Regions from separate parts of the Pseudomonas sp. H1_D04 genome, predicted to be linked through region 1. Evidence: predicted binding sites of a transcription regulator. Region 1 holds the regulator's gene; each other region holds the start of a gene.
What was found. Region 1 encodes FliA, which starts transcription of late flagellar genes. Its sites were predicted from a motif close to CTAAAGTTTNNNNNNNNNNNGCCGNTAA; they were not measured.

Region 2: a site for FliA is predicted at 2,595-2,622, ahead of AB4N82_RS27000 (methyl-accepting chemotaxis protein). Genes of this name have one in related genera too.
Region 3: a site for FliA is predicted at 2,095-2,122, ahead of motA (flagellar motor stator protein MotA). Genes of this name have one in related genera too.
Region 4: a site for FliA is predicted at 3,447-3,474, ahead of AB4N82_RS00465 (methyl-accepting chemotaxis protein). Genes of this name have one in related genera too.

What each region holds. Positions count from the first base shown of each region.
Region 1 covers NZ_CP162826.1:3,966,965-3,974,521, forward strand. Annotated here, with positions in the region: gene flhA (flagellar biosynthesis protein FlhA) at 1-1,111, shown strand, start outside; gene flhF (flagellar biosynthesis protein FlhF) at 1,124-2,440, shown strand; gene fleN (flagellar synthesis regulator FleN) at 2,547-3,380, shown strand; gene fliA (RNA polymerase sigma factor FliA) at 3,377-4,117, shown strand; gene AB4N82_RS18440 (chemotaxis response regulator CheY) at 4,288-4,662, shown strand; gene AB4N82_RS18445 (protein phosphatase CheZ) at 4,681-5,469, shown strand; gene AB4N82_RS18450 (chemotaxis protein CheA) at 5,481-7,557, shown strand, end outside.
Region 2 covers NZ_CP162826.1:5,801,308-5,808,864, reverse strand. Annotated here, with positions in the region: gene AB4N82_RS27010 (AAA family ATPase) at 1-155, opposite strand, end outside; gene pnuC (nicotinamide riboside transporter PnuC) at 152-715, opposite strand; gene AB4N82_RS27000 (methyl-accepting chemotaxis protein) at 893-2,527, opposite strand; gene AB4N82_RS26995 (undecaprenyl-diphosphate phosphatase) at 2,760-3,590, shown strand; gene AB4N82_RS26990 (DUF1294 domain-containing protein) at 3,587-3,970, shown strand; gene AB4N82_RS26985 (MmcQ/YjbR family DNA-binding protein) at 3,959-4,315, opposite strand; gene AB4N82_RS26980 (LysR substrate-binding domain-containing protein) at 4,312-5,220, opposite strand; partial or broken gene AB4N82_RS26975 (FMN-dependent NADH-azoreductase) at 5,346-5,958, shown strand; gene AB4N82_RS26970 (alpha/beta hydrolase family protein) at 6,170-7,207, shown strand; gene AB4N82_RS26965 (MFS transporter) at 7,201-7,557, opposite strand, start outside.
Region 3 covers NZ_CP162826.1:1,578,061-1,585,617, forward strand. Annotated here, with positions in the region: gene rsgA (small ribosomal subunit biogenesis GTPase RsgA) at 1-73, shown strand, start outside; gene motB (flagellar motor protein MotB) at 155-1,171, opposite strand; gene motA (flagellar motor stator protein MotA) at 1,175-2,026, opposite strand; gene AB4N82_RS07340 (HDOD domain-containing protein) at 2,194-3,729, shown strand; gene AB4N82_RS07345 (rhodanese-like domain-containing protein) at 3,787-4,602, shown strand; gene asd (archaetidylserine decarboxylase) at 4,618-5,478, shown strand; gene serB (phosphoserine phosphatase SerB) at 5,589-6,803, opposite strand; gene AB4N82_RS07360 (AhpA/YtjB family protein) at 6,937-7,557, shown strand, end outside.
Region 4 covers NZ_CP162826.1:90,906-98,462, reverse strand. Annotated here, with positions in the region: gene AB4N82_RS00470 (sensor histidine kinase) at 1-1,249, shown strand, start outside; gene AB4N82_RS00465 (methyl-accepting chemotaxis protein) at 1,263-3,410, opposite strand; gene AB4N82_RS00460 (Na+/H+ antiporter family protein) at 3,650-4,969, shown strand; partial or broken gene AB4N82_RS00455 (cache domain-containing protein) at 5,031-5,852, shown strand; gene AB4N82_RS00450 (methyl-accepting chemotaxis protein) at 5,889-6,710, shown strand; gene trhP (prephenate-dependent tRNA uridine(34) hydroxylase TrhP) at 6,707-7,557, opposite strand, start outside.

The DNA of each region.
Region 1 (7,557 bases):
AGAAGTTGCGCGTCAACAAGAACTGCTGCCATCGCCAGCCCGCGCCCAGGAAACCAAGGAGTTGGGCTGGGACGACGTGACCCCCATCGACATGATCGGCCTGGAAGTCGGCTATCGCCTGATCCCGCTGGTGGACCGCAACCAAGGCGGCCAATTGCTCGCGCGGATCAAGGGCGTGCGTAAGAAACTCTCGCAGGACCTGGGCTTCCTGATGCCCACCGTGCACATCCGCGACAACCTCGACCTGGCTCCGAGCGCCTACCGCCTGACCCTGATGGGGGTGATCCTGGCTGAAGCCGAGATCTATCCGGATCGCGAGTTGGCGATCAACCCAGGCCAGGTGTTCGGCAGCCTCAACGGCATTACCGCCAAAGATCCGGCTTTCGGCCTGGAGGCGGTGTGGATCGAAATCAGCCAGCGCAGCCAGGCGCAGTCACTGGGCTATACCGTGGTGGACGCCAGCACGGTCGTCGCGACCCACCTCAACCAGATTCTGTACAAGCACTCCCACGAGCTCATCGGCCACGAAGAAGTCCAGCAATTGATGGGCTTACTGGGCAAAGCCTCGCCAAAACTGGCGGAAGAGCTGGTGCCCGGGGTGCTGTCGCTGTCGCAATTGCTCAAGGTGCTGCAAGCGCTGCTGGCCGAACAGGTACCGGTACGCGACATTCGCAGCATTGCCGAGGCCATCGCCAACAACGCCGCCAAGAGTCAAGATACCGCCGCGCTGGTGGCTGCGGTGCGTGTCGGATTGTCCCGTGCAATCGTGCAAAGCATTGTAGGGCTTGACTCTGAGCTGCCTGTGATCACCTTGGAACCAAGGTTGGAACAAATATTGCTCAATAGTATTCAGAAGGCAGGACAAGGCCAGGAAGAGGGCGTTCTGCTGGAGCCAAGCATGGCTGAAAAGCTGCAGCGTTCGTTGATCGACGCCGCACAGCGTCAGGAAATGCAGGGCCAACCGGTGATTCTGCTGGTGGCAGGTCCGGTCCGCGCGATGTTGTCGCGGTTTGGACGCTTGGCAGTACCGAATTTGCACGTTTTGGCTTATCAGGAAATTCCTGACAACAAGCAAGTGACTATCGTCGCGACAGTAGGGCCCAACGGCTGAGGGTAGTGGGTTATGCAAGTTAAGCGTTTTTTCGCCGCCGATATGCGTCAGGCCATGAAACTGGTCCGTGATGAGCTGGGCGCCGACGCCGCGATTATCGGTAACCGTCGTATTGCCGGCGGTGTCGAGCTGACGGCTGCCCTGGATTACACCCCCTCGGCGCTGGCGCCGCGTGTACCGAACATGGAGCTCGAAGACGAGCTGCGCAAGACCGCTTCGCGCATCGTCTCGGCCCAGGCTGAGCTGAGCATGCGTGGCGACAGCGATACCACCACCAATCGCCAGTTGTTCGCCGGGCTGCCGCTGACCGCTGCCGAACCACTGGTTGAGCCGACCTTCGTCGAGCCGCCGCGTCCTGCCGCGCCAGCCCCGGCCGCCGCAGTTGACCAGCGTGTGTTCGACTCGATGCGCTTTGAGCTCAACGGCCTGCGCGAACTGCTGGAAGTGCAGCTCGGCTCGCTGGCCTGGACGCAGCTGCAAGGCAGCAAACCGCAACAGGCCAACCTGTGGCGTCGCCTGCAACGCATTGGCTTGTCCGGCCCGTTGTCCCGCGACCTGCTGGCCCTGACCACCGAAATCGAAGAACCACGCCAGGCCTGGCGCATGTTGCTGGCCCACCTGGCGCGGATGATCGCTACCCCGGAAATCGAACCCCTGGAAGAGGGCGGTGTGATCGCCATGGTCGGCCCTGCCGGCATGGGCAAGACCACCACCCTCGCCAAGCTGGCAGCGCGTTATGTGCTCAAGTACGGCGCGAATAATATCGCGCTGGTGAGCATGGACAGCTACCGGATCGGCGCCCAGGAGCAGCTCAAGACGTTGGGCCGCATCCTCAATGTACCGGTGACCCACGTCGACCCGGGCCAGTCCCTGGCCAACGCCCTCGATCCGCTGCTGCGCAAGCGCGTGGTGCTGATCGACACCGCCGGCTTGCAAGCCAGCGACCCGGCGTTGCGCATGCAACTGGAAACCCTGGCCGGGCGTGGTATCAAGTCGAAAAATTACCTGGTGCTTGCAACCACCAGCCAAAAACAGGTTCTTACCGCTGCGTACCATAGCTACAAACGCTGTGGCCTGGCCGGTTGCATCCTCACGAAACTGGATGAAACCGCCAGCCTGGGTGAAGTGTTGAGCCTGGCTATCAGTCATGAATTACCGGTTGCCTACCTGACCGACGGGCCGCGGATCCCGGATGATCTTCATCTGCCGCGCCGTCATCAGTTGGTCAGCCGTGCCGTCAGCGTGCAAATGCAAGAAGAGCCTAGCGAGGAAGCGATGGCCGATATGTTCGCCGACCTCTACCACAACCCGGCAAAACGGGTCGGTTGAAGTCAGGATGAACACCGTGAAATGTACCTACATTGATGGTCTGCAAGCGATTCACGCGGCCAAGCCATGTAGCCTGCGTCTAAGCAAGACAAGGTAAAGAAATAAAATGGGCAGCATGCATCCCGTACAGGTGATCGCGGTGACCGGCGGCAAAGGTGGCGTCGGAAAGACTAACGTGTCAGTGAATTTGTCCCTGGCCCTGGCAGAGCTTGGCCGTCGCGTCATGCTGCTGGATGCTGACCTGGGGCTGGCGAACGTCGACGTTCTGCTGGGACTGACGCCCAAACACACCCTTGCCGATGTGATCGAGGGGCGCTGTGAGCTGCGCGACGTGCTGCTCCAGGGCCCTGGCGGGATCCGCATCGTGCCGGCTGCCTCCGGTACCCAGAGCATGGTGCACCTGAGCCCGGCGCAGCATGCCGGCCTGATCCAGGCATTCAGTGATATCGGCGACAACCTCGACGTGCTGGTGATCGACACCGCCGCCGGGATCGGCGAGTCCGTGGTCAGCTTCGTGCGCGCCGCGCAGGAAGTCCTGCTGGTGGTCTGCGATGAACCCACCTCGATCACCGACGCCTACGCCCTGATCAAACTGCTTAACCGTGACTACGGCATGAACCGCTTCCGCGTCCTGGCCAACATGGCCCAGAGTCCGCAGGAAGGGCGCAATCTGTTCGCCAAGTTGACCAAGGTCACGGATCGCTTCCTCGATGTCGCCTTACAATACGTCGGCGCAGTTCCCTACGACGAGTGCGTGCGCAAGGCTGTGCAAAAGCAGCGTGCAGTCTACGAAGCGTTCCCTCGTTCCAAATGCGCATTGGCGTTCAAGGCTATTGCCCAGAAGGTCGATACCTGGCCGTTGCCCGCCAACCCTCGTGGGCATCTGGAGTTTTTCGTCGAGCGATTGGTACATCAGACGAGCGCAGGACCGGTGCTATGACAGCGAATGGCTACAACGCCTACAAGAAATCTGCCCGTGACAGTCAGGGTGAGTTGATTGAGCGCTATGCGCCGCTGGTCAAGCGTATCGCCTATCACTTGCTGGCTCGCCTGCCCGCCAGCGTGCAGGTCGAGGACCTGATCCAGGCCGGCATGATCGGCTTGCTCGAAGTGTCGACCAAATACGATGCCAGCAAAGGCGCGAGTTTCGAGACGTATGCGGGTATCCGTATCCGTGGCGCGATGCTTGATGAGGTGCGTAAAGGTGATTGGGCGCCGCGTTCGGTGCACCGAAATACGCGCATGGTCAGCGACGCAATTCGTGCAATTGAAGCAAAAACCGGTCGCGACGCTAAAGATCATGAAGTTGCGGCCGAACTCCAATTGAGTCTCGACGATTATTACGGGATTTTGAACGATACCTTGGGCAGCCGCCTGTTCAGTTTCGACGACCTGTTGCAGGACGGCGAACACGAAGGGCTGCACGAGGACGGCGCGAGCGCGCATATGGAACCGTCACGCGACCTGGAAGATGAACGCTTCCAGGGTGCATTGGCGGACGCCATTGCCAACTTGCCCGAGCGCGAGCGGTTAGTGTTGGCGCTGTATTACGACGAAGAGCTGAACCTCAAGGAAATCGGTGAGGTCCTGGGGGTCAGCGAATCGCGTGTCAGCCAGTTGCACAGCCAATGCGCAGCCCGCTTGCGGGGGCGTTTGGGAGAGTGGCGAGCGCGCTGACAGGCAGTGTGGGGAGCATTGCAAAGCGATACCGCGAAGGTGATAGGCCTTCGTGGGTTCGATCCGTGGTGCCCCCGGCAGTCCTTTTTGTGTAATGCCTGTTGATTGAAATGGCGCGTCCAGGTGCTGGGCGCGTTTAAGACTGCTTGGAGGTCGAATTGGACAAGAACATGAAAATCCTCATCGTTGATGACTTCTCAACGATGCGGCGGATCATAAAAAACCTGTTGCGTGACCTTGGGTTCACAAACACGGTCGAGGCGGATGACGGCCTTACGGCGATTCCGATCCTCAACAGCGGGAGCATCGACTTTCTGGTAACAGACTGGAACATGCCGGGCATGACCGGTATCGACTTGTTGCGCCACGTGCGTGCCGACGAAAAACTGCGCAGCCTTCCCGTGTTGATGGTGACCGCCGAAGCCAAGCGTGAACAGATCATCGAAGCCGCCCAGGCCGGGGTCAACGGTTACGTAGTCAAGCCATTCACTGCACAGGCCTTGAAAGAGAAGATCGAAAAGATCTTTGAACGCATCCACGGCTAATGCCATCGCGGGGGAGCTATGGAGCATAAAGAAACGTCACAGGGAGACTTTGAGTCGACCCTGAAAAAGCATGCTCACCAGTTGGTCGACAGCCTTGAAAAAGGCCACTTCGGCGACGCGGTGCAGTTGATCCATGAGCTCAACCAGACCCGTGACCGCGGCCTGTACCAGGAAGTGGGCAAGCTCACACGCGAGCTGCACAGTGCGATCGTCAATTTTCAGATTGACCCGCACATGCCCCAGGCCGAAGAAATCTCGCAGATCACTGATGCCACCGAACGCCTGTCCTATGTGGTCAGGCTGACCGAAGCCGCGGCTAACCGCACCATGGACCTGGTGGAAAATGCCACGCCTCTGGTCAACGGCATGGCCAATGAAGCCCAGGCCCTCAGCGTTGACTGGGGCCGCTTCATGCGTCGCGAAGTCGGGGCTGAAGAGTTTCGTGAATTGGCCCGTCGGGTCGACGGTTTCCTGTCGCGCAGCGAACAGGAAAACCGCACGGTTTCCAGCAACCTCAATGACATTCTGCTGGCCCAGGATTACCAGGACCTCACCGGTCAGGTGATCAAACGTGTAACCCAGTTGGTTACCGAAGTGGAAAGCAATTTGCTCAAATTGGTGCTCATGGCTGGCCAGGTAGACCGTTTTGCCGGCATCGAACATGACCGCGAAGCGATCCTCTCTGAAAAAGATCCACAAAAACATCTCGCCAAGGGTGAAGGTCCGCAGATTCATGCCGATAAACGTGAAGACGTTGTGTCAGGTCAGGATGACGTAGATGACCTGTTATCCAGTTTAGGCTTCTAAGGAGCACCCACATGAGCTTCGGCGCCGATGAAGAGATCCTTCAGGATTTCCTTGTAGAGGCCGGCGAAATTTTAGAGCAACTGTCCGAACAACTGGTCGAGCTGGAAAGCCGACCGGATGATGCGAACCTGCTCAATGCAATTTTTCGCGGTTTTCATACTGTAAAAGGGGGCGCCGGCTTCCTCCAGCTCCATGAGCTGGTGGAGTGCTGCCACATCGCCGAGAACGTGTTCGACATCCTGCGCAAGGGTGAGCGTCACGTTGATTCGGAATTGATGGACGTGATTCTCGAAGCACTGGATGCGGTCAACGGCATGTTCAGCGAAGTTCGCGAACGTGCCCCGATCACGGCGGCCACCCCGGAACTGCTGGCCGCCCTGGCGCGCTATGCAGAGCCGGCCGACACCACGGCAGCGCCGGTGGTTGAGGCCGCGCCTGAGCCGGTGGCGGAGCCTGAAGCGGATGTGACGGACAACGAGTTCGAACAACTGCTCAACTCCCTCAGTGCCGTCAAGGCCGAAGCTGAAGCACCGGCCGCCGTTGCCCCGGCAGCGGCACCGACCAGTGAAGACATCACCGACGCCGAGTTCGAATCCCTGCTCGACCAGTTGCACGGCAAAGGCCAGTTCGCCGCCGATGCGGTGGCGCCTGTCGCGGCTGCCGAAGCGCCTGCGGCCCCGGCCAGCACCGACATCACCGATGACGAATTCGAAGCCTTGCTTGACCAGTTGCACGGCAAAGGCACGTTTGCGGTCGACGCCCTGCCGGAAGTGGCGGCAGCGCCTGCTGCTGCGGCGGCTGCCAGTGCCAAGCCTGCGGACGATGGGTTGATCTCTGATCACGAATTCGAAGCGCTGCTGGATGATTTGCACGGCAAGGGCAAGTTCAGCGAAGTCGCCCCAGCGGCTGCAGTCGCCACGGCAGCACCGGCTGCTGCTAAAGCGGCTGCGCCTGTGGCAGCGGCCAAGCCCGCAGCCCCGGCTCCAGCTCCTGCGCGTGCGGCTGCGCCACCACCGGCGGAAAAACCGGCCAGTGAAGCCGAAACCACCGTGCGGGTTGATACCGCGCGTCTGGACGACATCATGAACATGGTCGGCGAGCTGGTACTGGTGCGTAACCGCCTGGTGCGCCTTGGCTTGAGCAGTGGCGATGAAGCCATGCAGAAGGCCGTGTCGAACCTCGACGTGGTGACGGCTGACCTGCAAACCGCGGTGATGAAAACCCGGATGCAGCCGATCAAGAAAGTCTTCGGCCGCTTCCCGCGCCTGGTTCGTGACCTGGCGCGCCAGCTGAAGAAAGAGATCAACCTAGAACTGGTGGGTGAAGAAACCGACCTCGACAAAAACCTTGTCGAGGCCCTGGCCGACCCGCTGGTCCACTTGGTGCGCAACGCTGTCGATCACGGCGTCGAAACCCCTGAAGAACGCGAAGCCTCGGGCAAGTCCCGTGGCGGCAAGGTGATTCTGGCGGCGGAGCAAGAAGGCGACCACATCCTGCTGTCGATCACCGATGACGGCAAGGGCATGGACCCGGCGATCTTGCGCAATATCGCCGTCAAGCGTGGCGTGATGGACAAGGACGCCGCCGACCGCCTGACCGACACCGAGTGCTACAACCTGATCTTCGCCCCTGGCTTCTCGACCAAGACCGAGATTTCCGACGTGTCGGGCCGTGGCGTGGGCATGGACGTGGTGAAGACCAAGATCAGCCAGCTCAATGGCTCGATCAACATCTACTCGACCAAGGGCCAGGGCTCCAAGATCGTCATCAAGGTGCCGTTGACCTTGGCGATCATGCCGACCCTGATGGTGATGCTGGGTAACCAGGCGTTCGCCTTCCCGTTGGTCAACGTCAACGAGATCTTCCACCTCGACCTGTCGCGCACCAACGTGGTGGACGGTCAGGAAGTGGTGATCGTGCGTGATAAAGCGCTGCCGTTGTTCTACCTCAAGCGCTGGCTGGTTGCATCGGCTGCCCATGAGGAGCAGCGCGAAGGCCATGTGGTGATTCTCTCGGTGGGCACTCAGCGGATCGGCTTTGTCGTCGATCAACTGGTTGGCCAGGAAGAAGTGGTCATCAAGCCTTTGG
Region 2 (7,557 bases), 1.8 Mb from region 1:
GCCGGGATATCCGCCAGGCAGGTATCGCGCTGATGGTGATCAATGAAATAGCGCACATACTCGCCGACCATCAACCCACCAAAGTGCGCGTGCAACTGCGCTGCGAGCCAGCTTTTGCCGCTGGATTCAGGCCCCGCCAAAACCACTACTTTCATGTGCGCAACGCCGGATCGGCGCGCCATTCACGCCAGCCCTGCACGGCGATCACGGTGAACAAGGCATAGAGCCCGGCGGTGAGGTACAGGCCTTTATAGAGGAACAGCCCGACGAAGATCACATCCACGGCAATCCACAACGGCCAGCATTGCACGCGTTTCTGCGCCATCCACATTTGCGCCACCAGGCTGAAGCCGGTGAGGGCCGCGTCGAGCCAGGGTTGCGCAGCATCGGTCCAGTGGGCCATGGCGGCACCGAGCAGCAGGCTGCCCACCGCGCCGATCGCGAGGCTGGTCATGATTGCCGGCACCCCCAGGCTCGTGACCTGGCGGCCTTGCTTGACCTCGCCCGCGCGGGTCCACTGCCACCAGCCATAGACTTGCAGCGCGGCGTAGACCACCTGCAGCAGCATGTCGGAATAGAGTTTCACGTCGTAGAACACCCACGTGTACAGCAACACCATCACCAGCCCGATGGGCCAGCACCATGGGTTTTGCTTGACCGTCAGCCAGACAGCGATCACCCCCAGGGCAGCGGCGAACAATTCAAGCCCGGACATGGCGGTTCCTTGGGGAGTGGGAGAGGGCGGGGATTGTAACCACAGGCCAGCAATCTTCAAAACACAGTAGGGCAAATGTAGGAGGGGGCTTGCCCCCGATAGCGAAAGGTCAGTTGCACCTATGCAGACTGATATATCGCCATCGGGGGCAAGCCCCCCCCTACATTTGGAGCAGTATTAGACCTTGAACTGGCGCAAGAGGCCGTCGAGCTGCTCGCTCAACCCGCGCAAATGCGCGCTGGCCACACTGGACTGTTCCGCTGCCAGTGCCGTGCTGTGGGACAAGCCCGCCGCCTGGGTGACGTTCTGGTTGATGTCTTCCACCACATGGGCCTGTTGCAGGGTGGCACTGGCGATGGACGCGTTCAGGCCGTTGAGGTTGTGCAAGGCCTGCCCAATCGCAGTGAGGCTGGCACCGGCCTGACCTGCCTGCTCAATGGTCAGTTGGGAGGCGCTGTGGCTGTCGCTGATCACCTTGACCGCCGCTTCCGAGTGTCCTTGCAGGCGCTCGATCATCACCTGGATTTCGGCGGTGGACTTTTGCGTGCGTTGGGCGAGCAGGCGCACTTCGTCGGCCACCACCGCAAACCCTCGGCCTTGCTCCCCGGCGCGAGCCGCTTCGATGGCAGCGTTCAGGGCCAGCAGGTTGGTTTGGTCGGCGATGGAGCGGATCACTTCCAGCACGCCACCGATCTGGGTGCTTTCGCTGGACAGCGTGCGGATCACTTCCACCGCCTGGCTGATGGTGCTGGAGAGTTGGTCGATCTGTTGCAGGCTGCTGTCGATATTGACCTGGCCTTGGTGCGCCTGGGCCTGGGCATCGCGCATTTCGCTGGCGGCATGTTCCGCGTTCTTGGCCACGTCCTGCACGCCGTAGGTGACTTCGTTGATGGCAGTGGCCACCAGCTCCATCTGCTGCGACTGCTGCTGGCTGCGGTCATGGGCCGAGCTGGCGTTGTTGCCCAGGTCGGTAGAGGACTGACCCAAGGCGTTCGCGCACACCTGCAACTGGCTTACCACCTGACGCAGCTTGGCGGTGAAACTGTTGAAGTGCTGGGACAGTTGGGTGATTTCGTCACGGCCGTGGGTGTCGAGGCTGCGGGTCAGGTCGCTTTCACCGCTGGCGATATTGCCCATGGCATTCACCGCCGCCTGCAACGGGCGCACGATGCTGCGCACGATCAGCGACACTAGCAGGCCCATCACCAGCGCAATGCCCAGGCCGATCATGGAGGCTTTCCACACTTGGCCGCTGAACTCGGCCTGCACGTCGTCCACATAGACGCCGGAGCCGATAATCCAGCCCCAGGGCTCGAACAGCTGGATATAGGAAGTCTTGGCCACGGGGGCCTGTGCGCCGGGCTTGGGCCAGCGATAGTTGACGATCCCGGCGCCCTTGGCTTTTGCCAGGCTGACGAACTCGTTGAACACAGCAAACCCATCGGGATCGCGGATAGCCGAAAGGTTCTGGCCATCGAGCTTGGGGTTGGCCGGGTGCATGATCATCACGGGCGTGAGGTCGTTGATCCAGAAATAGTCGTCATGGTCGTAACGCAACCCCCGCACCGCGCTCAGGGCTTGTTTCTGGGCGGCGTCACGGGTCATCACGCCGGTGGTTTCCAGGCCGTGATAGAACGTCAGGATCCCGCTGGCGGTCTGGACCACGTGTTGGGTCTGTTGGCGTTTGGCTTGGTAAAGGTCGTCATGGATCTGCTTGAGCATCAGCAAACCCAGGGCCAGCAGCATCAGCAGGGCGACTATCAGGATCAGCCATAGGCGTCGGCTGATCGACATATTGCGCAAACTGTTCATCGTCCTGTCACTCCGGGCTTTTTATAATTGTGGGCGTCGCATCGACTTTTACGCCTTGTCTGATAGGCTTTCGGCCCGTAATCGAAAAACCTGAGTACTGCCTGATTTTCACAGAATTTTTGCAGACTGGTGTTGATCATCATCAACACTGGGCCTTCAGCGCGCTCGTCGTCAGTGAACCATTAAAAAAGACTAACAAGGCGTGCCATAGCGCATGACCTTTGGGGGAAGCATGGATTTTTGGACCGCCATTCAGGCATTGATTCTCGGCGTAGTGGAGGGGTTGACGGAGTTCCTGCCGATCTCCAGTACCGGCCACCAGATCATCGTTGCCGACTTGCTCGATTTCGGCGGTGAACGTGCGATGGCCTTCAACATCATTATTCAGCTCGGCGCCATTTTGGCGGTGGTCTGGGAGTTTCGGCGCAAGATTCTCGACGTTGTCACCGGCTTGCCAACCCAGCGCAATGCGCAGCGTTTCACGATCAACCTGCTGATTGCGTTCCTGCCGGCCGTGGTCCTTGGGGTGATTTTCGCCGACTTGATTCACCACTACCTGTTCAACCCGATCACTGTCGCCACAGCGCTGGTGGTGGGCGGCGTCATCATGCTGTGGGCCGAGCGCCGCGAGCATGAAGTGCATGCCGAGACCGTCGACGACATCACCTGGAAAGATGCACTCAAGGTAGGCTTTGCCCAGTGCCTGGCGATGATCCCGGGCACTTCGCGCTCCGGCTCGACCATCATCGGCGGCCTGCTGTTCGGCCTGTCGCGCAAGACTGCTACCGAGTTCTCGTTCTTCCTCGCCATGCCGACCATGGTCGGTGCTGCGGTGTACTCGGGCTACAAGTACCGCGACCTGTTCCAGCCAGCGGACCTGCCGGTCTTTGCCATTGGGTTTATCACCTCGTTCATCTTCGCGATGATCGCGGTCAAGGGCCTGCTCAAGTTCATCGCCAGCCATAGCTACGCGGCGTTTGCCTGGTACCGCATCGGGTTTGGCCTACTGATCCTGGCGACTTGGCAGTTCGGTTGGATCGACTGGGCGGCGGCAACGGCATGATCATCCAGCACCCGCGCTTGAAGGCGGCGATCTTTGTGCTGCTGTGCGCCGCGCCGCTGTTGGGGTCGGTGCTGGTGTGGCAGCGCGGCGAAACCGTGATCCCGCTGGTGGCCTATGGCGTGGTCAGCGTGATCGCGTTTTTCCTGTACTGGAGTGATAAACGCAAGGCGCGCACCGACAGCTGGCGCACCCCGGAAAACATCCTGCACGCCGTTGAGTTGGCCGGCGGTTGGCCCGGGGCGTTGATTGCTCAGCAGGTGTTCCGGCACAAGACGCGCAAGGTGTCTTTCCAGCTGCTGTTCTGGGTGATTGTGCTGTTGCACCAAGTGTTCTGGTTGGACCAGTTGTTCCTTGGCGGCACGTTACTGTCAGTCCTCTAGCAACAAACCAATCTGCGTGCGCTTGGGTAGCTTGCTCACCACCAGTTGGTGGGAGCGCTGCAACAAGCCACGCAGTTCCTCGGCGCCCAGCGGGTAGGGCGTGTTCATGATGATCCACTGCGCACGCGCCAGGTATGGCGCGGGGTGGATACCGGGGCGGTCCACGTGGCCGAGAAACAGTTCCTTGTCGACCTTGAACGCCAACGAGTCGCCGCGCAGGTTTTGCAGGGCGAACATCTTGTTGCCGGCAATCGAGAACACTCGCACGCCGCCCCATTTGTAGTCCTCCCGTGCGCCGGGCAGGCTCAGGCAAAAGGTGGCGACTTGCGCTTCGGTCATCTTCATAGCAGGCGGTCTCCGCAGCTTTTAAAGCCTTCTTCCAGGTAATCGATCCAGGCACGAATGGCCGGCAGCACACCGCGCCGGTGTGGGTAGACGGCCTGCAACCAACCGCCGGGCAGTGACCATTCCGGCAGCAGTTGCACCAAGTGGCCGTTGGCCAATTCTTCCTCGCAGTACATCATTGGCAGTACGGTAAAGCCCAGGCCCATGATGGCGCTGGCCTTGCGCACGTTGAAGTCATCAACGCCCAGACGTGCTTCCATAATCAGGTCGTGGGGGTTGCCCTGGGGATCGAGGATGCGCTGGTGCACCATCCGGTCCGCCTCTAATGCACCGAGTATCGGCAGCTGCTTGAGGTCATCAAGGGTGCTGATAGATCGGCCATGCATGAAGTTCGGGCTGGCAACCAGGACGGTCTGGGCCGGGCGCAGGCGCTTGGTGACCAGCAGCGGGTCTTCATCGCCTTGCTCACGCACTCGCAGCGCCACATCGATGCCTTCGGCCACGAGGTCGACTCGGCGGTTGACCAGGGTCATTTCCAACTGCACCTGAGGATGTGCTGCCAGAAACCCGGCGACCACGTCCGGCATCATGTTCTGTGCCAGCCCCACCGGGCACGTCACCCGCAGACGTCCACGGGGTTCGCTGGACATGCTGGCCACGGCCTCATCGGCCATCTCGGCTTCCAGCAGCATCGCTTGGCAGTGGCGCAGGTAGCGTTCGCCGACGGCGGTGAGGGTCAACTGGCGCGTGGTGCGTTGTAGCAGGCGTGCGCCCAGGCGCTCTTCGAGCTCGGCAATGCGCCGCGACAACCGTGACTTGGGGATGCCCAGCAGCCGACCGGCGGCTGCGAAACCGCCGGCTTCGACGACTTTGGCAAAATAATAGAGGTCGTTGAGATCTTGCATTGTGAGCCTATTGTCCTGTCAGTGGGACAAACTATCGCATTACAGGCGGCTTATCGACTATTCGTTTCATGTGTAGCATCACCGCCATCTGATCGCCCTAGTCGATCCCATCTCGGAGATCCATCATGAAACTGTTGCATATCGATTCCAGCATCCTCGGCGACAACTCGGCTTCCCGTCAGCTCAGCGCTGGTGTGGTTAAAGCCTGGCAAGCGGCTGAGCCGAGTGTGGAAGTGACTTACCGCGACCTGGCCAGCGACGCCATCAACCACTTCTCCGGCGCCACCCTGGGTGCGTTGGGCACGGCCGCTGAACTGCGCGACGCTGCGCAAAAACACGAAGCTGAACTGAGCGCTTCGTCCCTGGCTGAATTCCTCGCTGCCGACGCCATTGTGGTCGGTGCGCCGATGTACAACTTCACTATCCCGACCCAACTGAAAGCCTGGATCGACCGTATCGCGGTCGCTGGTCAGAACTTTCCGTTACACCGAAGCCGGTCCGGAAGGCCTGTGCGGCAACAAGAAAGTCATCATCGTTTCCACTGCCGGCGGCCTGCATGCCGGTCAAGCGTCGGGCGCTGCCCATGAAGGTTACCTGAAACTGCTGTTCGGCTTCCTCGGCATCACCAACATCGAAATCGTGCGGGCCGAAGGCCTGGCCTATGGTGATGAAGTGCGCAGCAAGTCCCTGAGCGACGCTAACGTACTGATCAACGAACAATTGTTCGCTGCCGCGTAAGGCTTGAGTAAATATCGCCTCCTCTCGGTTTCAATCTGAAGCCGAGTGTCTAAACTCTGTATTCTGATCGTCTGAACGCGACCGGAGTACGGAGTTTTTTCGTTTTCCCGCTGTCTTCTTTGATGTGGCCCAGCTTGTGCAAGCATGGGGTCAATGCCCTGGACTTTTCATTCGACATGTCGGTTCTCACGCAGCAAAGGTGGACATCCCCATGATGCGTCTTTGTGCTGTTATGGTTCTTTCCCTGCTGGGCGGCCTGATTTCAGTGCACGCCGCGCCTGCGCCGCACCCCCATTGGAGCGTCGGCTTTCATCGCATGACGTTTCTCGATCCGCTCGACTTGCAACCAATGAAGGCCGTGGCGTTCTATCCGTCAACCGGCCTTGAGCACACCACGCAGCTGGGTGCCTATCACGTCGCCGCCACCGAGGACTCCAAGATCGCCATCGGCCGTTTCCCGATGCTGATGCTGTCCCATGGCAACACCGGCACGCCGCTGGCCCTGCACGACCTGGCCACGTCCCTGGCGCGCAAAGGCTTTGTGGTGGTGGCGGTGCTGCATCCTGGCGACAACTACAAGGACCATAGCCGTCTGGGCACGCTGAGCAACCTGTACGGGCGGCCGATCCAGATATCCGAAGCGATCACCGCCACCCTGGCGGATCCGATGCTGTCTCCGTTCGTCAACATCAACCAGGTGGGGGTGATCGGCTATTCCGCCGGTGGCGAAACCGCGTTGATCCTGGCTGGCGCCAAGCCGGATTTCGATCGCCTGCGCCGCTATTGCCAGGAACGCCCGGAAGACCGCGACGCCTGCACCACCAAAGGCGAGTTGGTGGTGGACCGTGACGACTTACAGCCCCAATCCGACCCGCGTATCCACGCCTTGATGCTAATGGCGCCGTTGAGCCTGATGTTCGGCCGTCACACCTTGGCCGACGTGCATGTGCCGGTGCTGCTCTACAGCGGCGACGGCGACAAGCTGGTGGCCGTGGACAAGAACGCCGCAGCACTCGCGCGCAAATTACCTGAGCCGCCGAATTTCAAGCTGCTGGCCGGGGCAGGGCACTTCGTGTTCATGGCGCCGTGCGACAGTGACCAACTGGCCGCCATGCCGGCGATCTGCACTGACGCCGATGGCGTCGACCGCGAAGGCATTCACCGCGACCTGATTTCCGAAGCCGGGCGCTTTTTCACTCGTACCCTTGGCACGTCCACCCGTGCGGGTTTGCAGACGGCTGATCAGTAAGCGCGGCGCTTGAGCAGTAAAGTCACGCCCAGCGCCGTGACCGACAGCAACGCCGCGCAGAAGAAGATCCAGCCGTACCCCAGGTTCAGCGCCACAAAACCCATCAACGGCCCGGCAATCGCCAGGGCCAAGTCAAAAAACACCGCATACGCACTCAATCCCGCGCCACGGCTGCTGTTGGGCACTTGCTTGATGGCTTCCACGCCCAGCGCCGGGTACACCAGCGACAGACCAAAGCCCGTCAGTCCTGCGCCGATCAACGCCACACCGGTGGAGGGCGCCAGCCACAACAAGGTGAGGCCGAGGGTCTCGATAAGCATGCAGGCGATGGCGGCGCTGAACCCGCCAAA
Region 3 (7,557 bases), 2.4 Mb from region 1:
TGGCCGTGTGCAGCAGCAGCGGATGAACAGCTATCGGTCGATTATTGCGAGCTTGCCCGAGAGCAGTTACTAAACCGCCCGCCCGCCGCGTTGCGGGTGAGCGGGCTTTTGGTGATGAGCGGGCTTGCCCCGCTCATCACAACCGCAAAAGAACTTACGAGCCCGTCTTAGGCGCCGTAGGATCCTTCATCCCACCATCGTCAAACAGGTTCAGCTTCTGCCGCAGTTCATGGGCCGGCAACGGCTCCTGCCCTGGCGGAATGGCATTCGGGTCAACCGGCACTTCGCCCGGCGCGCCCGCACCTGGGGTTGGCACGACAGGTGGCTGATCACCTTCTATCGCACGCTGAGCCTTCTTGGTCAGCACGACGATATCAATGCGACGGTTGATCGGATTGAACGGATCCTTGGGTTCAAATAGCTGCGAGGAGGCAAAACCCACCACGCGCGCCACTTGCGGGTCGGGGTAGCTGCCTGCCACCAACGCACGACGGGCAGCGTTGGCGCGGTTGGCCGAGAGTTCCCAGTTGCCGAAGTCACCCTGGCCGGCATACGGCTTGGCGTCCGTGTGGCCGCTGATGCTTATCTTGTTCGGCACTGCCTTGATGGTGTCAGCCATGGCCAACAGGATGTCTTCGAAGTACGGCTTTAGCCGCGCACTGCCGGAATCGAACATCGGCCGATTGGCGGCATCAGTGATCTGGATGCGCAAGCCTTCCGGAGTGATCTCGAACGAGATCTGATCCTTGAATTTCAGCAACTGCGGATTTTCATCCACCTTGGTCTGCAACTCTTGCAGCAACAGCTCCAGGCGTTCCTGCTCAACCTGTTCAGCCATGCTCTCGACGGTGTCGCGCTCGATCGGGATGTTCTCCTGAGGCGATTCGGTCTTGACCTCTGGATTGATGGTGCGCTCAGGGGCCAACTGCGGCGAGCCGCCCAGGTCGATCACAAAGGGCGTGCCGCTCTCCGAGAAGCCAATCGGATCTTTGAAGTAACCGGCGATGGCGATCTTCTGTTCGGGCGTGGCGGTCGACATCAGCCACAGCACCAGGAAGAACGCCATCATCGCCGTCGCAAAGTCGGCGAAGGCGATTTTCCAGGCGCCGCCATGGTGCCCCGCAGCGAAGCGCTTGACGCGCTTGATGATTATCGGCTGGTTGTTTTCCATGGCTTAGCGACCGCGAACCGCTTGTTCCAGCTCGGCGAAACTTGGGCGATGCTTCGGGTACAAGACCTTGCGACCGAACTCCACTGCCAACGATGGCGGCATGCCGGACGCGGACGCTACCAGACTGGCCTTGATCGATTCGTACAGGTTGATTTCTTCCTTGGCATCGTGAGCCAGGGAGGTGGCCAGCGGGCCGAAGAAACCGTAAGCGGCGAGAATACCGAAGAAGGTACCCACCAGCGCCGCACCTACGTGCATACCGATGGCCGCCTGATCGCCCTCGCCCAGGGAGGCCATGGTCACCACGATACCGAGTACCGCCGCGACGATACCAAAGCCGGGCATGCCGTCGGCGATGCCGGTCACGGCGTGGGAAGGATGCTCCAGCTCTTCTTTAAGGCTGAACAATTCCATGTCGAACAGGCCTTCCAGCTCATGGGGAGCCATGTTGCCGGAGGACATGATGCGCAGGTAATCGCAGATATAGGCGGTCATGCGCTCGTCTTTGAGCACGGCCGGGTACTTGGCAAAAATCGGGCTGGCAGAGGCGTCCTCGATGTCGGCCTCAATGGCCATCATGCCTTCGCGGCGGCTCTTGTTGAGGATCTCGTACACCAGGCCCAGCACTTCCAGGTAGAAGGTATGAGTGAAGCGCGAACCGAACATGGCCAGCGATTTCTTGACCACGTGCATAGTCATGTAACCGGGGTTGGCCTGAAGGAAAGCGCCCAGTGCAGCACCGCCAATGATCATCACCTCGAAAGGCTGGATCAGTGCCGCAATTTTACCGTGGGACAGGACGTACCCGCCGAGCACGCTCGCGAAGACGACGATGATGCCGATAATTTTAGCCATAGGAGATGAGTACTTGCGCCGTCGGGTTCATGGACATATTTGGGGGAACTGGAAAACTCTTGTTCCTCTTATCGGCAAAACTGCGCCAGACTATAGCCCGTTAAGGCGAAAAGCCAGTTCGGCCCGCTCCGGGCGTGTTGACCGCAAGTGATGATCGCGCCCCAATCATGGCTAATGAAACGACAGTCCCATCTGTAAGACCTATCTCTCTCGCCGCTTGGATCAAGCGCCTGGACGACGTGCTGCTGCCAGTTCCCCAGGCCAGCCACGACCGTGTGTGCAAAGCCATCCGCGACAGCCGCAGTTCGTTGCGAGATATTGCCGAGCTGATGCAAAACAGCCCGGCTTTGGTACTCAGCGTCATGCGCGAGGCCAACAGCCATAACCATGGCAGCCTGGCGGAGCCGGCGGAAAACCTCGAAGTAGCGCTCAATCGCCTGGGCCTCAAGCGCGCCGAGGAACTGCTGGCGCGCCTGCCCTCGGTGCCCGCCCAAGAGATTCCCGTAGCATTGCGTCAACTGTTGCTGGTGAGCCAGCACGCGTCGCAGCAAGCCAACGGTCTGTTCGGCAGTCGTCTGGCGCGGCTTTGGCAAGACATCCACTGGGGTAGCCTGCTGTTTCTGTCGCCGCTGTGGCCGATGGCCGTTGCCTACCCCAAGCTCCTTGAAGAGTGGGAACTGCGTGTCATCCACAAGGGCGAGCCTGCACGCAAAGTCGAGCAGGAGCTGTTCGGCGTGCGCCTGCTGGACCTGTGCCTAGGCCTGACCGAAGCCTGGCACCTACCGATCTGGGTATCCCAGGGCTATAACCTGCTGTTGAACGAGCAACGCTTGCTGGTCAAGGCACTTCATATCGCCCGTGAAGACGACTCATTGCGCCATCAGCAATTGCTAGACGCCGAACCCAACCTGCGCCGTTGGCTGAACCAGCCGGCCAATACCGTGCTGCTAGCCAACGGCCTGGCGATGTCAGCCCAAGAGTCCTGGACCTGCCCGCACACTCAACGCTGGCAATACCTTACCGCGCTGTATTTGCAGCAACCGCTGGCTGAAGTGCAGCAACAATCTCACCAACAAGCCGTCACCAGCGCCCGCAGCACTCTAATGCCCGACCTCTGGCACCCGGCGCTGTCGCTGATCTGGCCGTGGAATGTGCAGAAGATTCATCGCGGCCTGCTGCCGGCGCCGCCACCGACTGCCGAGGCCCTGGCCGTGTGGCGTAACCGCTGCACCGAACTGCTGTTGGAACCAAGCCGCTTTGCCAACGCCATGCATTTGACCACCTGCGCCAAGGAAGCTCTGGTGGCCAGCGGCATGCAGCGAGTCTTGTTGTTCATGGCCGATCGCGCCCTGAGCACCTTGCGCGTGCACCAGGCCGACGGTCTGCCCAAAGACGCCGCCAAATTGAGCCTGGACGTGGTCAACAGCACGCTGCTACAGCGCCTGCTGGAGAAATCCGCCCAAGTACGCCTCACGCCGGACAACCACGCGCAGTTCTCGGCCTTGCTGCCGCCGATCCTGCGCCGTCTGTTCACAGGCGAACACCTGCTGTTGCGTTCGATGAGCTGCAACGGCCGTGTGGTAATGCTGATGGTCGCCGACCAGGGCGGCGGACCGTTTTCGGAAACCACCGTGCAGGCTTTCGGCAAAACCGCCCAGTGCATAGAGAAAGCCCTGCACAGCTTTACCAACCGCAGCGCCTAATGCTTGCGCTACAATCGCCGTCCTTTATCGCCAACATTTGTGCCCAGGAGACCTCACATGCCTGACTTCTCTGGCTTGCCGCTGGTGATCGAATCCAGCGACCTGCTCGGTCAACTGGATGCCGAACACCTGATTCTGGTGGACCTCACCAGTGCCGCCCGCTACGCCGAAGGGCATATCCCCGGCGCGCATTTCGTTGACCCCAAACGCACCCAACTGGGCCAGCCGCCGGCCCCCGGCCTGCTGCCCAATAAAGCCGACCTGGAAAAACTCTTCGGCGAATTGGGCCACACGCCCGACGCCACCTACGTGGTGTACGACGACGAAGGCGGCGGCTGGGCCGGGCGTTTTATCTGGCTGCTCGACGTAATCGGCCACCAGAAATACCACTACCTCGACGGCGGCCTGCTGGCCTGGCTGGAGGAGAAATACCCCGTTTCCACCGAAGTGCCTGGCCCCGTCGGCGGCCCCGTCAGCCTCACGCTGCATGACGGTCCCACGGCCACCCGCGAATACCTGCAAAGCCGTCTCGGCGCGGCCGACCTGGGTATCTGGGACGCACGCGGCCCGCTGGAATATTCCGGCGAGAAGGTACTCGCCGCCAAAGGCGGGCACATCCCCGGCGCGGTAAATTTCGAATGGACTGCCGGCATGGACAAGGCGCGCAGCCTGCGTATCCGCCGCGACATGCCGCAGATCCTCGAAGACCTCGGGCTGACGAAAGATAAAGAAATCATCACCCACTGCCAGACTCACCACCGCTCTGGCTTCACCTACCTGGTGGCCAAGGCGCTCGGTTATCCCCGAGTCAAAGGTTATGCCGGTTCCTGGGGCGAATGGGGCAACCACCCCGACACCCCCGTTGAGATTTAAGGTTTAAGGACAGTTATGAAAAAGCAGTTGTTTATCCTCAGCCAGTACTTGCTGCCGCACCATTTGCTGTCGCGCCTCGCTGGCTGCATTGCCGAGTGCCGCGTGCGTTGGTTCAAGAACGCTTTCACCACCTGGTTCGCTAAACGCTACCAAGTAGACATGTCCCAGGCGTTGGTTGAAGACGTGACCGCCTACGAGCACTTCAACGCCTTCTTCACACGCGCCCTCAAAGATGGCGCACGCCCGCTGGATCAAACCCCAGGCGCGGTGCTCAGCCCCGCCGATGGCGCGGTCAGCCAGCTTGGTCCGATTGAGCATGGTCGTGTGTTCCAGGCTAAAGGCCACAGCTTTAGCGTGCTGGAGTTGCTGGGTGGCGATGCGGCCTTGTCGGCACCGTTCATGGGCGGGGACTTCGCGACGGTTTATCTGTCGCCGAAGGACTACCACCGTGTGCACATGCCATTGGCTGGCACCCTGCGGGAAATGGTCTATATCCCAGGCCGTATCTTCTCGGTAAACCAGACCACCGCCGAAAATGTGCCGGAGCTGTTTGCGCGTAACGAGCGTGTCGCCTGCATCTTCGACACCGAGCGCGGTCCGATGGCCGTCGTGTTGGTGGGTGCGATGATCGTCGCATCGATTGAAACCGTATGGGCTGGCCTGGTGACCCCACCGAAGCGCGAACTGAAAACCTTCCGCTACGACGAAGCGGCGCGTGCGCCTATTCATCTGGAAAAAGGTGCGGAGCTGGGTCGCTTCAAGTTGGGTTCGACCGCGATTTTGCTGTTTGGGCCGGATCAGGTGAAGTGGGCTGAAGAACTGGTGGCGGGTTCGCCAGTGCAGATGGGCCAAGGTATCGCTTTACCTAAAGCCTGACACCGAACCCAATGTGGGAGGGGGCTTGTTCCCGATAGCAGGGGATCAGTCAACACATCAGTGACTGAACCACTGCCATCGGGGGCAAGCCCCCTCCCACATTTAGTCAGTTACAGCTGACCGTCGCGGTCGCGAAAGCCCAGCAGATAGAGCACGCCATCCAACCCCAAGGTCGAAATCGCCTGCTTGGCCGATTGTTTGACCAATGGCTTGGCGCGGAACGCCACACCCAAACCGGCGATTGCAAGCATCGGCAAGTCGTTCGCCCCGTCGCCGACCGCAATGGTCTGCTCCAGACGCAAACCTTCCTTGTGTGCCAATTCCTTCAGCAGATCCGCCTTGCGCTGCGCGTCGACAATCGGCTCGACCGCGACGCCGGTCACCTTGCCATCGACCACTTCCAGCTCGTTGGCGAACACATAGTCGATGCCCAGCTTTGCCTGCAATTGCTTGGCAAAGTAGGTGAAGCCGCCGGACAGGATCGCAGTCTTGTAACCCAGACGCTTGAGTTCGGCGAACAGGGTTTCGGCACCTTCCGTCAGGCGTAGCGAGGCGCCGATGGAGTCCAGCACGCTGACATCCAGGCCTTTGAGCAGTGCCAGGCGCTCCTTGAAGCTGGCGCGGAAGTCCAGCTCGCCGGCCATGGCGCGCTCGGTGATCGCGGAAACCTGCTCGCCCACGCCGGCGGCTTTGGCCAGTTCGTCGATGACTTCGGCTTCGATCAGCGTGGAGTCCATGTCGAATACCGCCAGGCGACGGTTGCGACGGAACAGCGAATCTTCCTGGAACGCGATGTCGACATTCAGCTCCTGGGCCACGCTAAGGAATTCGGCGCGCAGGGCCTGCGGATCGGCCGGCTCGCCGCGAACGGAGAACTCGATGCAGCCCTTGCCCTGATCTGCCGGCGTGTCCAGCGGCATGCGCCCCGACAGACGGTCGATATGGTCGATATTCAAACCATACTGCGCGGTAATGGAGCTGACGCGCTGCAGTTGTTCGGCGGTGACCTTGCGGGTCAGTAACGTGACGATATGGCGTTTCTTCCCTTGGCCAGCCACCCAATGCTGGTAGTCGTCTTCGGAAACAGGGGTGAAACGCACCTGTTGATCCAGCTTATACGCCGTAAACAGGATGTCCTTGAGTACGGACGAGGCCTGTTCGGTGCTGGGGATTTCAACCAGGATGCCGAACGACAGGGTGTCGTGGATCACTGCCTGGCCAATGTCGAGAATGTTCACACCACCCTGGGCCAGAACACCGGTAATGGCGGCGGTAAGACCCGGGCGGTCTTCACCGGTGATGTTAATCAGGACAATTTCGCGCAAGGCGCACCCCCAGGCTGGAAAAAAACCGCATTCTACCCACTTTCAGTGACCATCGGGCACAGCCAGCGCTTTGCCGGTCCTAGGCCTGTCGCTATACTGCGCGTCAACTTCACGGACCGAGAGCCGAGCGCAAGTGAACCGGCCCACGCCAGTAAAAACCGATAACTTCTTCCTGCTGATCTTCCGGGCACTGCGCCACCGCCGTGTACCGATCGCATTACGCATCGCCAGCCATAACGTGATCCTGGTGGCCTTGGCCCTGGTGATCTATGCCTGCGTGATGGGTTTGCAGTTCAAACAGGCCATGCACGAGCAAGCCGACGCCCTGGGCGAGAGCTTGACGACCCAGACCGCCACCTCGGCGACTGAGCTGTTGGTGTCCAACGACATCCTCAGCCTCAACGTGCTGCTCAACAACCTGACCAAAAACCCGCTGGTGGCCCACGCCGCCATCTACAGCGTGGACAACCGGATCATGGCCGAAGCCGGGCAACGCCCGAAAAACGGCCTGCTGGGTGAAGCCGAAGGCCTGTACCAGAGCAACATCACATTCCAGGATGTGAAAGCCGGCCAACTGCGCATCAGCCTGGACATGCAGCAATTCCAGCAGCCGATGACCATCAGCCTGCAAAGCATGGGCATCCTCAGCGCAATTCTGCTGGCACTGGCCTTGGCCTTAAGCCTGCGGCTGGGTCGGCACATTTCTACGCCATTGATGCAACTGCGCATCTGGTTACGGGATATCGACGAACAC
Region 4 (7,557 bases), 2.5 Mb from region 1:
GCAGCGCTACCTGGAAGCGGGGTTGCGCAACGACGCTGAAAACCTGTTGGTGGCGCTGGTGCGCGGGCCCAACGGCGTACAGTTGGATGAGCAGCGCCTCTCGCCGGCCTATCAGCGGCCGTTTTCCGGGCATTACTTCCGTATCGATTTTGCTGACACCCATTGGCGTTCCCGTTCGCTGTGGGATCAGGAGTTGCCCCGACTGCCCGAAGTGGGGCTCAAGGGCAACCTGCAACTGGGCCCGGAAGGCCAGCAGTTGCTGGTATTGCGCTCGGACTACAAACGCTTTGGCCAATCAATTTCCATCAGCGTGGCTCAGGACTACACACCGGTGCGGGAAAGCTTCCGGCTGATGCGTCAGATCGGTCTGGTGCTGGGGTTGGTGGCGTTGCTGCTGGTATTGATCCTGCAGCGGGTCACCGTACGTCGCGCCTTGCGCCCGCTGGAAACCGCCCGCAACCAGATCGCCCAATTGCAGCAGGGCCAGCGCTCGCAACTCGACACCCAAGTGCCGTTGGAGCTGGAGCCGCTGGTGGCGCAGATCAACCACCTGCTGGCCCACACCGAAGACAGCCTCAAGCGCTCACGCAATGCCCTCGGCAACCTGGGCCATGCCCTCAAAACCCCGCTGGCGGTGCTGTTGAGCGCTGCGTCGAGCGAGGCGCTCAAGGATCACCCTAAACTGAGCAAACTCTTGCGCGAGCAGTTGGAGCAGGTTCAACAGCGCCTCAACCGTGAGCTCAACCGCGCACGCCTGGCCGGCGAAACCTTGCCGGGCGCCTTGTTCGACTGTGAAAAAGAACTGCCCGGTTTGCTGGCCACCCTGAACATGGTCCATGGCGAGCACCTGGACCTCAGTTACCACGCGGCCCCAGGCTTGCAATTGCCTTGGGACCGGGAAGACCTATTGGAACTGCTCGGCAACCTGCTGGACAACGCTTGCAAATGGGCGGATGCCGATGTGCGGCTGAATATCAGTGAAACCGCCAACAGCTACCTGCTGGCGGTTGAGGATGACGGCCCCGGTATCCCCGAAACCCAGCGCGATCAGGTATTCAGCCGTGGCACACGCCTGGATGAGCAGATTGATGGCCATGGTTTGGGGCTGGGGATCGTGCGGGATATCGTCGAGGTGTGGGGTGGGGTGTTGCAGTTGCAGGAAAGCGAGCTGGGCGGGCTCAAGGTGCTGATCGAATTGCCCTGTGGAAGGGGCGGTGCGACGATTCGACCGGCTCCCTCCCACATTTGACCCTCTTCAATCCTCAGACGCGGAACTGGTCCATCAACCCCTGCTGCTGATTCGCCAGGCTGTTCAACGCCTGGCTCACCCGCGCCGATTCATTGGCTTGTTCCGACAACGACTCGGTCACATCGCGAATGGTTGCCACGTTGTTGTTGATCTCCTCGGCCACCGCGCTTTGCTCTTCGGCGGCGCTGGCGATCTGCAGGTTCATGTCGCTGATCACTGTGACCGCATCGCCAATCTGGCGCAGGGCCGTCACGGCTTGGCCGACCTGTTCGACACTGCCCTGCGCCTGGCGATAACTGTTGCCCATGGAACCGACTACATCCTCGGTGCCGCTTTGCAGTTGCTCAATCACCAGGCGGGTTTCTTCCACCGATTCCTGGGTGCGCCGCGCAAGGTTGCGCACTTCATCCGCCACCACCGCAAAGCCACGACCGGCCTCACCGGCGCGGGCGGCTTCGATGGCTGCGTTGAGCGCCAGCAGGTTGGTCTGCTCGGCAATGCCGCGAATCACTTCAAGTACCGAGCCGATTTTCTCGCTATTGGCGGCCAGGCCTTCGACCTGGGCCATGGCCGTGCTCATATCCGCCGCCAGGTGGCCGATGTTGGTGGTGGTTTGGTCGATCACGGTCAGGCCGTCGCGGGTGGCCTGGTCGGCATCGCGTGCGGCTTGCGCGGCCTGGGCCGCGCTGCGTGCGACGTCCTGGGCGGTAGCACTCATTTCGTGGGAGGCGGTAGCCACCTGGTCGACCTGGCGGTACTGCTGTTCCATGCCGGCGCTGGTCTGCGTGGCAATCGCGGCGGATTGGTCGGCGGTGCCACGAGCGTCCTGCACCGAGCGTTTCACTTCGGCAATGATCGGCTGCAGCTTGTCGAGGAAACGGTTGAACCAGCCCGCGAGCTGCCCCAATTCATCCTTCTTGTCGTAGGCCAGGCGACGTGTCAGGTCGCCTTCGCCGCTGGCGATGTCTTCGAGCATGTGTGCCACGCCGAGGATCGGCCGCGTCACGCTGCGGGCCATCAGCCATACCAGTATCAGGCCGATCACCGCGGCCAGCAGGCCCAGGCCCAGTTCCAGCAACGTGCCACGCGCGTTGTCGGCATCCAATTGCGCCTTCAGTGCTTCGGCTGGGCCGACCAGGACTTTTTCCGGCACATCCAGCAATACGCCCCACAGTTTGCCGTCGGGGATCGGCGCGAACGGCGCCAGCACCTTGAGCTGAAGGTCGGTGCGCAGGCTGCGGATCTGTGGGCCGCTGGCCAATGCACTGAGCACTTTAGGGCCGCTGACGGTGTCGACTTGATCCAGGCGTTTGCTTAATTGAGTGGCATCCGCACTGTAGCCGGCGAGCAAACCGGTGGAGCTGAGGATGCTCACCTGGGTCTGGCCGTCGTACAGTTTTTTGCTGGCCTGTTGGCTCACGGCCTGGAGGCTGTTGAGGTTGATGTCCACCGACAGCGACGCGATGACTTTGCCGTTGACCATCAGCGGGAACACGATGCTGGTCATCAGCACGTTCTGGCCGTTGATCATATAAAAGTAGGGTTCGATCACGCATGGCTTGAGGGTGGTGCGTGGGCACGTGAACCAGGCGTTTGCCGGTTCACCACTGGGGCCAATGCTGGTGTCGGCCATGTCGCTTTCAGGCAGCGCCATCGAGGTGAGTGTGCCCGGAGTCGGCTGAGACCAGTACAGGGCGAAGCGGCCCTTGTTGTTACTGCCTAGCTCCGCCTGATCGGCGAACAACTCGTCCTTGCCGTCCAGCGCGTTGGCTTCAAACACCAGGGACAAACCCAGCAAGTCCGGGTTGGCCTGCAGCGCGGCCTTGACCTGGCGGGTCAGGTCTTCGCGGGTGTCGAAGGCATCGAGGAAGCGCTTTTCGGCCTGTTCGCGCAGGAACAGGACCTGACGGGAAAAACCGTGGCCGTATTGGTAGGCATCCATGAACTGTCGACGAATACCCAGCGCCTGCGCTTCGCCCTGGGCTTCGATGCGTGCCTGGGCGGAGGTGTTGAGCATCTGCATGCTGGACGCCTGGACCTGCTCCGAGCTTTGCGCCATGCGATACAGCGACAAACCCACCAGTAGGGTCACGATCCCTAGCAGGCAAAGACCGGCGAGCAGGGTGATTTTCCATTGAATGGAGAGCTGCCTGAGCGACATCGGGACATCCTTAACCTGAAAGCACATAGAGTCAGTTTATCGGCCGCTGTGAAGGCTTCTTTATTCAAACAATCAATTTAAATCTGAAATCGGTGTCGTTTTTTGACATGTAGCCCTACCTGCTGCAAAGTGCGCGCCCTCTAATAAGACCTCCTTAAAGCCTGCACGCGGGTCGCCAGCCAATGGCCACCTGGGCGCGGGCATGCCTGTTTTTTATGTTTCTGCTTGAGGTAACCATGATTAACGCAGTCATCGCCGCGGTCGGCACCATGCTGGTGCTCAGCCTGTCCCGCGTGCATGTGGTCATCGCCATCATTGTCGGCGCCCTGGTGGGCGGGTTGACCGGTGGCCTGGGCATCGAAGCCACGCTCAAAGCCTTCAACGGCGGTTTGGGCGGCGGCGCGACCGTGGCGTTGTCCTACGCATTGCTCGGCGCTTTCGCGGTGGCGATTGCCAAGTCAGGCCTGGCCCACGCCCTGGCGGACAAGGCGCTGTTGCTGGTCGACCGCCAGGAAGCCAGCGGCGGCAGCCACGTCAAATGGCTGTTGATCGGCCTGCTGTGGATAGTGGCGATTGCATCGCAGAACATCCTGCCGATCCACATTGCGTTTATCCCGCTGCTGGTGCCGCCACTGTTGTACGTGCTGACCAAGCTGCAACTGGATCGCCGCCTTGTTGCCTGCGTGATGACCTTCGGCCTGATCACCCCCTACATGTTCCTGCCGGTGGGCTTCGGCAACATCTTCCTTAACCAGATCCTGCTGGCCAATGTGGCCAACAGTGGGGTGGACATCAGTCAGGTCAACGTGACCCACGCCATGAGCCTGCCCGCCCTGGGCATGGTGGTTGGCCTGTTGGTGGCGGTGTTTATCAGCTACCGCAAAAAACGTGTGTATGACCTGGAAAAAATCGAGCGGGTCGAGCAAGTGGCCGTTCAGTACAACCCGCTGACCCTGATGGTGGCCGGCGTGGCGATTGCCTCGGCGTTCATCATTCAACTGTGGCTGGACTCGATGATCATCGGCGCTTTGGCCGGCTTCCTCATCTTCTCGGTGTCGGGGATTGTGCGCTGGCGCGACACCGACGACCTGTTCACCGAAGGCATGAAGATGATGGCTATGATCGGCTTCATCATGATTGCGTCCTCAGGCTTTGCCGAGGTGCTCAAGGCCACCGGCGACGTGCGCTCGCTGGTGGAGACCTCGGCGGCGTTCATCGGCCACAGCCGTGGGGTCGGTGCGTTGTTGATGTTGCTGGTGGGCCTGTTGGTGACCATGGGCATCGGCTCGTCGTTTTCCACGGTGCCGATCCTTGCCGCGATTTTTGTGCCGCTGTGTGTGCAGTTGGGCTTCAGCCCGATGGCCATCGTGTGCATCGTCGGTACGGCGGGTGCGCTGGGCGACGCCGGTTCACCGGCGTCGGACTCGACACTCGGCCCGACCTCCGGCCTGAATATCGACGGCCAGCATCACCATATCTGGGACACCGTGGTGCCGACGTTCCTGCACTACAACATCCCGTTGCTGGCATTTGGCTGGTTTGCGGCGATGACGCTCTGATCTACAGATTCATTGACGTTGGTCGATAACCTCTCAAGTCGCCTAATAAGAGAGAAAAGCCATGCGTCTGAATTTGAAGGCCAAAGTACTGTCCCTCGCGATCGCGCCGGTGCTGCTGTTTGCCGTGGTGATCAGCCTGACCACCGTATGGATCCTCCAGGGGCAGGCGCGCAACGAGGTGGATGAAACCCGCCAGCGCCTGCTCAACGACGCCAAGGCCACTCTGCAAAGTTATGTAGAAGTGGCCATGACCACCATCAAGCCGCTTTACGACGCTGCCGCACCTGGCGACACAGCGGCGCGCGCCGAGGTGGTCAAGCTGCTGTCCAACACCCGCTACGGCAAGGACGGTTACTTCTTCGGCTACGACTCCGAGACCATCCGCCTGTTCAAGGGCAACAGCCCCGACGGCGTGGGCAAGAGTTTCAAGGACAACCGTGACCCCAACGGCGTCTACGTCAACCGCGACTTGGTCAAGGTCGGTAAGGACGGCAGCCACTACCTGCAATACAGCTCCACCCAACCCGGCCAGACCGAACTGGTGCCCAAGCTCGGCTACACCGAATACCTGCCCAAGTGGGACATGGTCATCGGTACCTCGGTGAACCTGGACGGCATCGAAGCCCAGGTGGCAGTGGTCGAGGCCAAGGTAGAAAAGCGCATGGAAGGCGTGTTGCTGAGCATCCTTGGCGTGGCCGCGGTGGTGCTGTTGGTGATTGCCGCCGTGGGCATGCTGCTGGCCAATACCATCCTGCGTCCGCTGCACCTGATGAAAGCCAACCTTGATGACATCGCGGCCGGTGAAGGCGACTTGACCCGCCGCCTGGCCATCACCAGCCAGGATGAGTTGGGCGAGCTGGCCGGCGCGTTCAACCGGTTTGTCGACAAGATCCACGGCCTGGTGCGCCAGATCACTGAAATGACCGCGCAACTGACCGGGCTGGTGAGCCAGGTGTCCGACCAGGCCCAGCGCTCGGAGCAGGCCATGGAACGCCAGCGCCACGAGACCGACCAGGTGGCCACCGCGATCAACCAGATGTCCTCGGCTGCGCAAGAAGTGGCGCGCAGTGCCCAGGGCGCCTCCGTGGCGGCGCAACAGACCGACGCCGAAGGCCAGGCCGCCAAGCGGGTGGTGGACGGCAGCATCGCGCAGATCCATGCACTGGTGAGCGATATCCGCAGCAGCGGCGTATCCCTCGACAGCCTGCAGCAGGATGTGGCGTCGATTGTCAGCGTATTGAGCGTAATCCGTTCGATTGCCGAGCAGACCAACCTGTTGGCCCTGAACGCGGCGATTGAAGCCGCGCGGGCAGGGGAGGCCGGCCGTGGTTTTGCGGTGGTCGCCGACGAAGTACGTGCCCTCGCCAGTCGCACCCAGACCAGCACCCAGGAAATCCAGGGCATGATTGACCGCCTGCAAAAAGGCACGGTCGCCGCCGTGGACGCGATGCGCCGCTCCAGCGATGCCGGTGACGGCACTTCGGCCCAGGCCAATCAGGCTGGCGCATCCCTGGACACCATGGCCCAGTTGATCGGCACCATTAATTCAATGAACGCACAAATCGCCAGCGCCGCCGAAGAACAGACCGCTGTGGCCGAAGAGATCAACCGCAGCGTGCACCAGATTGCCGTGGCGGTGGACAGCGTGGCAGACGAAACCCAATTGGGCGCCCAGACCTCTCGCAGCCTGGCGGATCTGGGGCATCGTTTGGGGCAATTGGTCGGGCAGTTCCGGATTTAAACGTCGCGCATCAGCAAGCCGAAGCGCAAGTCCATCTGGGCCGGGAGCGGCACATACACTGTGTGTCCGTCCCCCGGCGCGACCTCGATGGCTTCGCCCTTGGCGTTGCGCAAGTCGACCAGGTCAAAGTGGAAATTGCCGGCGGGGGTCATCAGCTCCAGGTGATTACCCACGGCAAAGCGGTTTTTAACCTTGACCTCGGCCAGGTCGCCCCGGCGCTCGCCGGTCAACTCGCCCACAAACTGCTGGCGCTCGGACACTGAGCTGCCGTTCTGGTAGTTCTGGTATTCATCGTGCACATGGCGGCGCAGAAAACCCTCGGTGTAGCCGCGTTGGGCCAAGGACTCCAGATTAATCATCAAGCCGCGATCAAACGCGCGACCGGCCACTGCATCATCAATGGCCTGGCGATACACCTGGGTGGTGCGTGCGCAGTAGAAGTGGGACTTGGTGCGGCCTTCGATTTTCAGCGAATGCACACCCATGTGAGTCAGGCGTTCTACGTGCTGCACCGCGCGCAGGTCCTTGGCGTTCATGATGTAGGTGCCGTGTTCGTCTTCGAAGGCGGGCATTTGCTCATCGGGACGGTTGGCCTCCAGCAACAGGAACACCTGATCAGTCGGTGCGCCAATCCCGAGGGTCGGCTGATACTCCTGGACGATATCCCCCATGGCGTTCTCCACCGCCGGTGTGGCCTGGTATTTCCAACGACAGGCATTGGTGCAACTGCCTTGATTGGCGTCGCGCTTGTTCATGTAGCCCGAGAGCAGACAGCGCCCGGAATAGGCCATGCACAGGGCACCGTGCACAAACACCTCCAGCTCCATGGCCGGCACCTGCTGGCGGA